2 regions of the Caballeronia sp. LjRoot29 genome follow, and region 2 is predicted to be linked to the other one. Evidence: predicted binding sites of a transcription regulator. Region 2 holds the regulator's gene; the other holds the start of a gene.

Region 1 (3,948 bases), on a different contig from region 2:
AATCAGGCGGCGCGGATTCACTTCGATGCTCGTCAATACGCGGCGCCGCTACGCTTTCAGCGCTTTCGGGGATTTGCTCGTCCGCGGGTTTTGCAGACTTCGATGTTTTGCGACGGCTGGTGTTCCGATCGGTCGATCGCTCGAAAACGTCTTCACCGTCAGCAGGCTGAGGTGACGATTTGCTACTGGAGGCCGGACCAGCCGCTTTGCGTCCAGACAACCCGCCGCGTCCAAATTTGCTTCGGTCACTCGATCGCTCGTATTCAGCGGGCGCATCTGCCGATGCACTCTTCGCAGATGCCCGCGCCGACGCCCCACCACCGCCGAACGATCCGCGCTTCGGATATGCACGATCACTCGACCGTTCATACACCGGCTCGCTGTCCTCCGTCGTTGCTCCGTCAGCCTCTTTTAAACTCGCGGCAATTGCCTCAGCTTTGCTAGTGCGAGACGACAGGCTTGAATCGCCTACGCGCCCAAAGCTGCTTTTCCTGGCAAAGCTACTGTTACCACTGCTGCTGCCAGCACTCTTGCCGCTTGAAAACCCACCGCCCTTACTAAATCCAGTGCTTACGCTCTTCTCGCCAGAAACCCCGCCGCTCTTCGAGAAGCTGTTTCCAAACGAACGACGCGCCGGCGCAGATCCCTCCGCACCGGCGCGTTCGCTTGCTGCTGCGCGGAATCGATCGCTACTTCTCTCATAGCGAGCAACCCCTTCCTCGGCGCCGAGACTTTCGTCTTCGTCACTGATGGACTTCGAGCCGTCCGGATCTTCCTTTACGTCCTGCTCCGCGTCACGATTTGAATCGCGACCAGTTTTTGATCCGAACCGGCTCTTGCTGCGCATCATCTTTACCGCCTAAAACTCATTCTTCTTCATCCGCCACTTCGGCAACGCCCGGTGCCAGTGCGTCGGCCATTGCATTGACGCCCAGAGACTCGCGAATCCGATTTTCGATTTCGCGCGCCATTTCAGGATTCTCACGCAGGAATTCACGTGCGTTGTCCTTACCTTGGCCAATCCGCTCGCCGTTGTAGCTGTACCAGGCGCCGGCTTTATCCACCAGCTTGGCTTGCACGCCCAAGTCGATGATTTCACCCTGACGCGAGATACCTTCACCGTAGAGGATGTCGAAGATGGCTTCGCGGAACGGCGGCGCAACCTTGTTCTTCACCACCTTCACGCGCGTTTCGTTGCCGATCACTTCGTCGTTCTTCTTGATCGAACCGATACGGCGAATGTCCAGACGCACCGATGCATAAAACTTCAACGCATTACCACCCGTGGTGGTTTCCGGATTGCCGAACATCACGCCAATCTTCATGCGGATCTGGTTGATGAAGATCACCAGGCAGTTTGTGCGCTTGATCGTGCCGGTCAACTTGCGCAGCGCCTGCGACATCAAACGTGCTTGCAAACCAGGCAACGAGTCGCCCATTTCGCCTTCGATTTCAGCCTTCGGCACCAGCGCCGCGACCGAGTCGATCACGATCATGTCGATGGAACCTGAGCGCACGAGTGCATCGCAGATTTCCAGCGCCTGTTCGCCCGTGTCCGGCTGCGAGATCAGCAGGTCCGACGGACTCACGCCGAGCTTTTGCGCGTAACCGATGTCAAGCGCGTGTTCCGCGTCAATAAACGCTGCCGTGCCACCGACCTTCTGCATTTCCGCAATCACTTGCAGGGCCAGCGTGGTCTTGCCCGACGATTCCGGACCGTAGATTTCCACTACGCGTCCACGCGGCAAGCCCCCAACGCCCAATGCAATATCCAGTCCGAGCGAACCGGTCGACACCACTTGAATGTCTTCAATGGCTTCGCCAGCGCCGAGTCGCATGATCGACCCCTTGCCGAATTGCTTCTCGATCTGCGCGAGCGCGACGGCAAGCGCCTTGCTCTTCTCTGCAGACATCCCGCCCGGGCCTTTCTTGCTATCTTCCATGAATCGTCCTTTGCTATGATGAACGGCGTCTGGCGCATGCCCTTGGGAGTTTTTTCCTGCTGGGCGCACTGCTGCAGACACTGTATAAAAAAACAGGTGTTTTTGCAAGTCCGATCGAAGCGCGTAGTTTCAGCGCCACGTTCGACCCATGCGAAACACCACTACACCTGGAGACCGCCGCGCCGGGCGAATTGCGGTGCCGGCAATGCTTTTTGCGCACACTACGATGCGAATCCTCATTGCCGAAGACGACAGCATACTCGCGGATGGTCTCATTCGATCACTCCGCCAATCGGGCTATGCCGTGGATCACGTGCGGCACGGCGTGGACGCCGACAACGCACTTTCGCTCCAGACTTTCGACCTTTTGATCCTTGATCTAGGCTTGCCGATGATGTCCGGCCTGGAGGTCCTGCGACGCCTCAGAGCCCGCAATTCCCAGATGCCCGTGCTTATCCTGACAGCCGCCGACAGTGTCGACGAACGCGTCAAGGGCCTCGATCTCGGCGCCGACGATTACATGGCCAAACCGTTCGCGCTGAACGAGCTCGAAGCCCGCGTGCGCGCCCTTACGCGGCGCGGCGCGGGCGGCGGTCCGACTGTTGTCAAACATGGCGCGCTCGCGTTCGATCAAGTCGGGCGGATTGCGTCGATCAACGACCAGGTCATCGAGTTATCGGCACGTGAACTCGGTGTGCTTGAAGTCCTGTTGCAACGGGTTGGCCGGCTGGTCTCGAAGGAACAGCTCGTCAACCACCTTTGCGAGTGGGGCGAGGAAGTCAGCAATAACGCGATCGAAGTCTATGTCCATCGGCTAAGAAAAAAAATCGAGCCCGGCGGGGCGCGGATCATAACCGTTCGCGGGTTAGGCTATAGCCTTGAAAAAGCCGTTGCCGCGGTGGCCGCCTCTGTACCGCCCTCCCCGGTAAACGCCGACGAGCCTGTCTCGCCCAGCCCGCAGCACAAGTAACACGTAACCACGAGTAATCACGCCATGGGCTCGCCAGCATCCCCCGAGCGCGCCGCTCCGGCGTTGCGCGAGCTGTCACGTGCTCCGCCGGATTTGCCGGAAGCCGATCCCGACGCATCCCGCGACGCGCGTTATGCGAATCCGTTCGCGCCGCCCGACGAGCTCGAGCCCGACGGCGAGCCCGCACCGCGTTCGCTATTCGGCGAGATCCTGGACTGGATGCTCGCGCCGCTGCTGCTCCTGTGGCCCATGAGCATTGCGGTCACGTATCTCGTCGCCAAGTCGATTGCCAACGGGCCATTCGACCGCGCGCTGGAGACGGATGCGTACGTGCTCGCGCGGCAGATCGCGCCGGTGAACGGCGTCGCGGAGTTGCGGCTGCCGAACGCCACGCGCGACTTCCTGCGCGCGGACAACGTGGACAGCGTGTTTTTCCAGGTGCTGGGTACGCGCGGCGAACTCGTAGGTGGCGACGCCGATATGCCCTTGCCTCACGACGATGACCGGCCGCAACCCGGCATCGTGGAGTTCCGTGACGATGTGCTGCGCGGCAACGATATCCGCGTCGCTTATACGACGGTGGAAGCACCGACGCTCTCTCACCCGGTGCTGGTCCAGGTGGCCGAGACGCTCGATAAACGTAGCCAGTTGGCCAACGACATCATCAAGGGCGTGATCCTGCCGCAGTTCGTGATCTTGCCGCTGGCTATCGTGCTGGTCTGGTTCGGGTTGTCGCGCGGACTCGCGCCGCTGCATGCTCTGCAAGCGAATATTCGCGCCCGTCGTCCCGATGATCTTTCACCGCTAGAAGCAAGCCGCGCGCCGCCGGAAATCGCGCCGTTGGTGGCGTCGTTCAACGATCTGCTCAACCGGCTCGAGCAGAACATGCAGTTGCAGAAGCGGTTCATAGCCGACGCCGCGCATCAGATGAAGACGCCGCTCGCGGGTTTGAGGACGCAGGCGGAGCTGGCGTTGCGGCAGGATGTATCGGCGGAAGTGCAGCGTTCGCTTGAACAGATAGCGACGAGTTCCGAG
Region 2 (3,948 bases):
CAGGAACGATACGCACAACATCACGACGGCAATCGCAGTCGCGCCTGCGTAGTCGTATTGTTCGAGCTTCGTGATGATCAGCAGCGACGTGATTTCGGACTTCATCGGCACATTGCCCGCGATGAAAATCACCGACCCGTATTCGCCCAGTGCACGCGCGAACGCGAGCGCGAAGCCTGTCAGGATGGCTGGAAACAGCGACGGCAGCACCACGCGGCGAAACGTCAGCCAGCGCGTCGCGCCAAGGCACGCGGCCGCTTCTTCCTGCTCGCGCTCGAAATCTTCCAACACCGGTTGCACGGTACGCACGACGAACGGCAAGCCGATAAACGTCAGCGCCACGAGCACGCCGAATGGCGTGAACGCCACCTTGATTCCGAGCGGCGCGAGAAACTGGCCGATCCAGCCATTCGGCGCATACACGGCCGCGAGCGCGATACCGGCCACGGAAGTCGGCAACGCAAACGGCAGATCGACGACGGCATCGACCACGCGTTTGAACGGGAACGTGTAGCGCACGAGCACCCACGCCACGAGAAAGCCGAACACGGCGTTGATTAGCGCGCCGCCGAGAGCCGCCGAAAACGTCAGCCGATACGACGCCAGCACGCGCGGCGACGTAACGGCGCGCACGAACGTCGCCCAGTCGAGCGTAGCGGTCTTGGCGAAGGTCGCGGCGAGCGGAATCAGCACTACGAGGCTCAGATACGCCACCGTGATGCCGAGCGTCAGGCCGAAGCCCGGCAGCGCGCTGGGCTTGCGGAAAGTGAAGGTCGTCATGCGTGAATCATCCAGTTCCGCCGCGCCGCGGGGACGGCGCTTCGGGGTCGAGCTTCGGGTTGATTACAGGCCGTCTATGCGGCCGTGGTGTTGTTTCAAACTTCTTTACGACTACAGCATCGCGAGCGCATGAGCGCCGGCGATGCTGCCTTTCAAACCATTACGCTTACTGCGGTTGATAGATGGAATCGAACACGCCGCCATCGGCGAAATGCGTCTTTTGCGCGTTGGTCCAGCCACCGAAGGAATCATCGATCGTGTAGAGCTTGATCTTCGGGAACTGCTTCGTCAGCGCAGCAGGAACGGCAGTGGAACGCGGCCGATAAAAGTTGCGCGCCGCGATCTCCTGACCTTCCTCGCTATACAAATACTTCAGGTACGCCTCGGCCAGCTTGCGCGTGCCGTGACGATCCACGACCTTGTCGACTACGGCGACCGGCGGTTCAGCCAGGATGCTCACCGACGGCACCACGATCTCGAACTTGTCCGAGCCAAATTCCTTCAGCGACAAGAACGCCTCGTTTTCCCACGCGATCAGCACGTCGCCCTGCCCGCGCTGCACGAAACTGGTGGTCGCACCCCGCGCGCCCGAATCCAGCACGCCGGCATTCTTATAAAGCTTGGTCACGAATTCCTTGGCGGTCGTCGCGTTGCCACCCGGCAGATGCTCTGCGTACGCCCATGCCGCGAGATAGTTCCAGCGCGCGCCACCGGATGTCTTCGGATTCGGCGTCACGATAGACACGCCCGGCTTGAGCAAGTCCGGCCAGTCCTTGATCTGCTTCGGGTTGCCCTTGCGCACGAGAAACACGATTGTCGATGTGTACGGCGACGCGTTGTCCGGCAAGCGCTTCTGCCAGTCTTGCGCCACGAGCCCCTTGCCCGCGAGCGCATCGATGTCATAGGCCAGCGCCAGAGTCACTACATCGGCCTGCAAACCGTCGAGAACCGAGCGCGCCTGACCGCCTGAGCCGCCGTGCGACTGCTTGAACGTGACGGTTTCTCCGGTTTCAGCCTTCCATTTCTTGCCGAAAGCCTGATTGAAGTCCTGGTACAGCTCACGCGTCGGGTCATACGACACGTTAAGGAACGACGTGTCGGCGTGCGCCAGCGAGATCGTTCCCACGATCATCCCGGTCGCCGACGCTGCCCCGATCACCGTCGTGGCAACCAGCTTCCTTGCCCGTGCGCCCCACCCCGAATTCCGACTCAGCATTGCCCCGCTCCCCGTCTTATGTGTTTGAGCAGCCGAGTCTATCGATGGGCTTTCATTATTAAAAATAATTGTTATTCATTCTTTTAGATCAAAAAGTGCTAATGAAGACTGGAAGCGGCGTTGCGGCCATCAAAGAGCCGCTGGAGCACCGTGTTTGGGGCCTCTGTGTGGTTCTGACGACGTCGAACTTAAAGTAAAGCTTGAAAAGCGTCGAATACTGTATAAAACTACAGGCATCTGTTCATCCATACAGTGGACGACCGGCCATAAAGGGGCAAATGCACGTGACCAAAATGAGCAAACTGACTGCGCGGCAGCAAGAGGTTTTCGAACTGATCCAGCGCGCTATCGAACGTACGGGGTTTCCGCCCACGCGCGCCGAGATCGCGGCTGAACTCGGTTTTAGCTCGGCTAACTCCGCCGAAGAGCATCTTCGGGCGCTGGCGCGTAAAGGGGTGATCGAGCTGGCTGCGGGTTCATCGCGCGGCATTCGTTTGCTGACTAATGGCAGTCTTGACGACGGCCCTCACCAGTTCACGTTGCCGCACGCCAGCATCATGCAGTTGTCGTTGCCGCTGGTCGGGCGCGTGGCGGCCGGTAGCCCGATCCTTGCGCAGGAACATATCTCCCAGCATTACGCCTGTGACCCGGCACTGTTCTCCAGCAAGCCGGACTATCTGTTGAAGGTACGCGGTCTTTCCATGCGCGACGCAGGCATCTTCGACGGTGATCTGCTCGCCGTACAGAAGAAAAACGAGGCGAAGGACGGGCAGATCGTCGTGGCACGGCTCGGCGACGACGTCACGGTGAAACGCTGGAAACGTCGCCCAGATGGCGTTGAACTGATCGCTGAAAATCCTGATTACGAGAATATCTTCGTTGCATCAGGCAGCGACGACTTTGCGCTGGAAGGTATTGCGGTCGGGTTGATCCGCTCCGGCGAGCTTTGATTTCTGATTGTTGATTTCTGATTTGCAGGGCGGCGGTGGATGTTCTCCCCAGCCGCGCTGCGCTTGAATTCCAGCCCCATAAAGCGTGACGGACATCGCATTCGCGAGGAACCGGCGCGCGCCCTATTCTCATCGGTTGTCATCGGTTATCGGAGAAACATCATGGAACGATTCGCCCGGTTGTTTTCTGCTTCTTTTTTATCCGCATCGTTTGCGCCGGCAGCACGCGCACCGCTTTCGTTTCGCCAATTCCGGGAATTTGGCCGTTTGCGGCATCTGCGCTCGCTGATTTCCTGCAAGACACAAAAACCTGCTGACACGCCTGATCTCTTCAGCGAATTGCCAGTCTTGCCCTCGCGGCAACCGGCGTTCGCCCGGGTATCGTTGAGTACATCGGTGCATACGCAGTCCGAGCAACGTGCACCCGTGCGGGTTTATCGCGGTGAGTCGCGGGTCATCATGGTGGGCAATATCGAAGCGGTATCGCGCATGATCGACCGCTGCATCGACGAGGAACGCGCAGGCGTTGAAGATGGATTGTTCGCCTGATATTTAAGGCGCGGTGAATTCGCGGGGATAGTTCTGGCGCCGGTGCGGTCCATTCAAGGGTTGAGTCGTCCAAGGTCTCTCGTTAGGCCTTTCGTTTGGCCACAACTCTTGCATTTCGAGCCGCGTCTACCTCATCAGCCAAAAGGTCCCCACGCGTATGCCTTTGTCCCGTACCAGCAAGTCCGTTGTTATTGCGTTGTTGGCTGTTATTGTTGTGGCGGTTCTCGGTGTGATTTATGCGTCGCCCTATATTGCCCTCGATCGGCTAAAACGTGCCGCCGACGCCCGTGACGCTCAGACCGTGAATCAGTACGTCGACTTTCCGTTGCTACGTGAAAGCCTGAAGGACCAGGTCGGGCAGTTGCTGACCCGAAGAATCGATATACAGAAAAGCGGCAATCCGTTAGCGATAATCGGCGCCATGATTGGCGCGGCGCTAGTCGGCCCGCTGGT

Evidence for each region. Region 2 encodes LexA, which represses DNA repair genes until DNA is damaged. Its sites were predicted from a motif close to ACTGTATNNNNATACAGT; they were not measured.
Region 1: the regulator LexA is predicted to act here: its motif matches at 2,023-2,040, upstream of recA (recombinase RecA).

Annotation. Positions count from the first base shown of each region.
Region 1 covers NZ_CAXUPU020000039.1:3,012-6,959, reverse strand. Annotated here, with positions in the region: gene recX (recombination regulator RecX) at 1-373, opposite strand, end outside; gene recA (recombinase RecA) at 867-1,943, opposite strand; gene ACSQ83_RS30045 (response regulator) at 2,170-2,913, shown strand; gene ACSQ83_RS30040 (sensor histidine kinase) at 2,938-3,948, shown strand, end outside.
Region 2 covers NZ_CAXUPU020000008.1:34,444-38,391, forward strand. Annotated here, with positions in the region: gene cysT (sulfate ABC transporter permease subunit CysT) at 1-780, opposite strand, end outside; gene ACSQ83_RS11735 (sulfate ABC transporter substrate-binding protein) at 947-1,996, opposite strand; gene lexA (transcriptional repressor LexA) at 2,290-2,946, shown strand; gene ACSQ83_RS11745 (hypothetical protein) at 3,109-3,495, shown strand; gene ACSQ83_RS11750 (DUF2939 domain-containing protein) at 3,653-3,948, shown strand, end outside.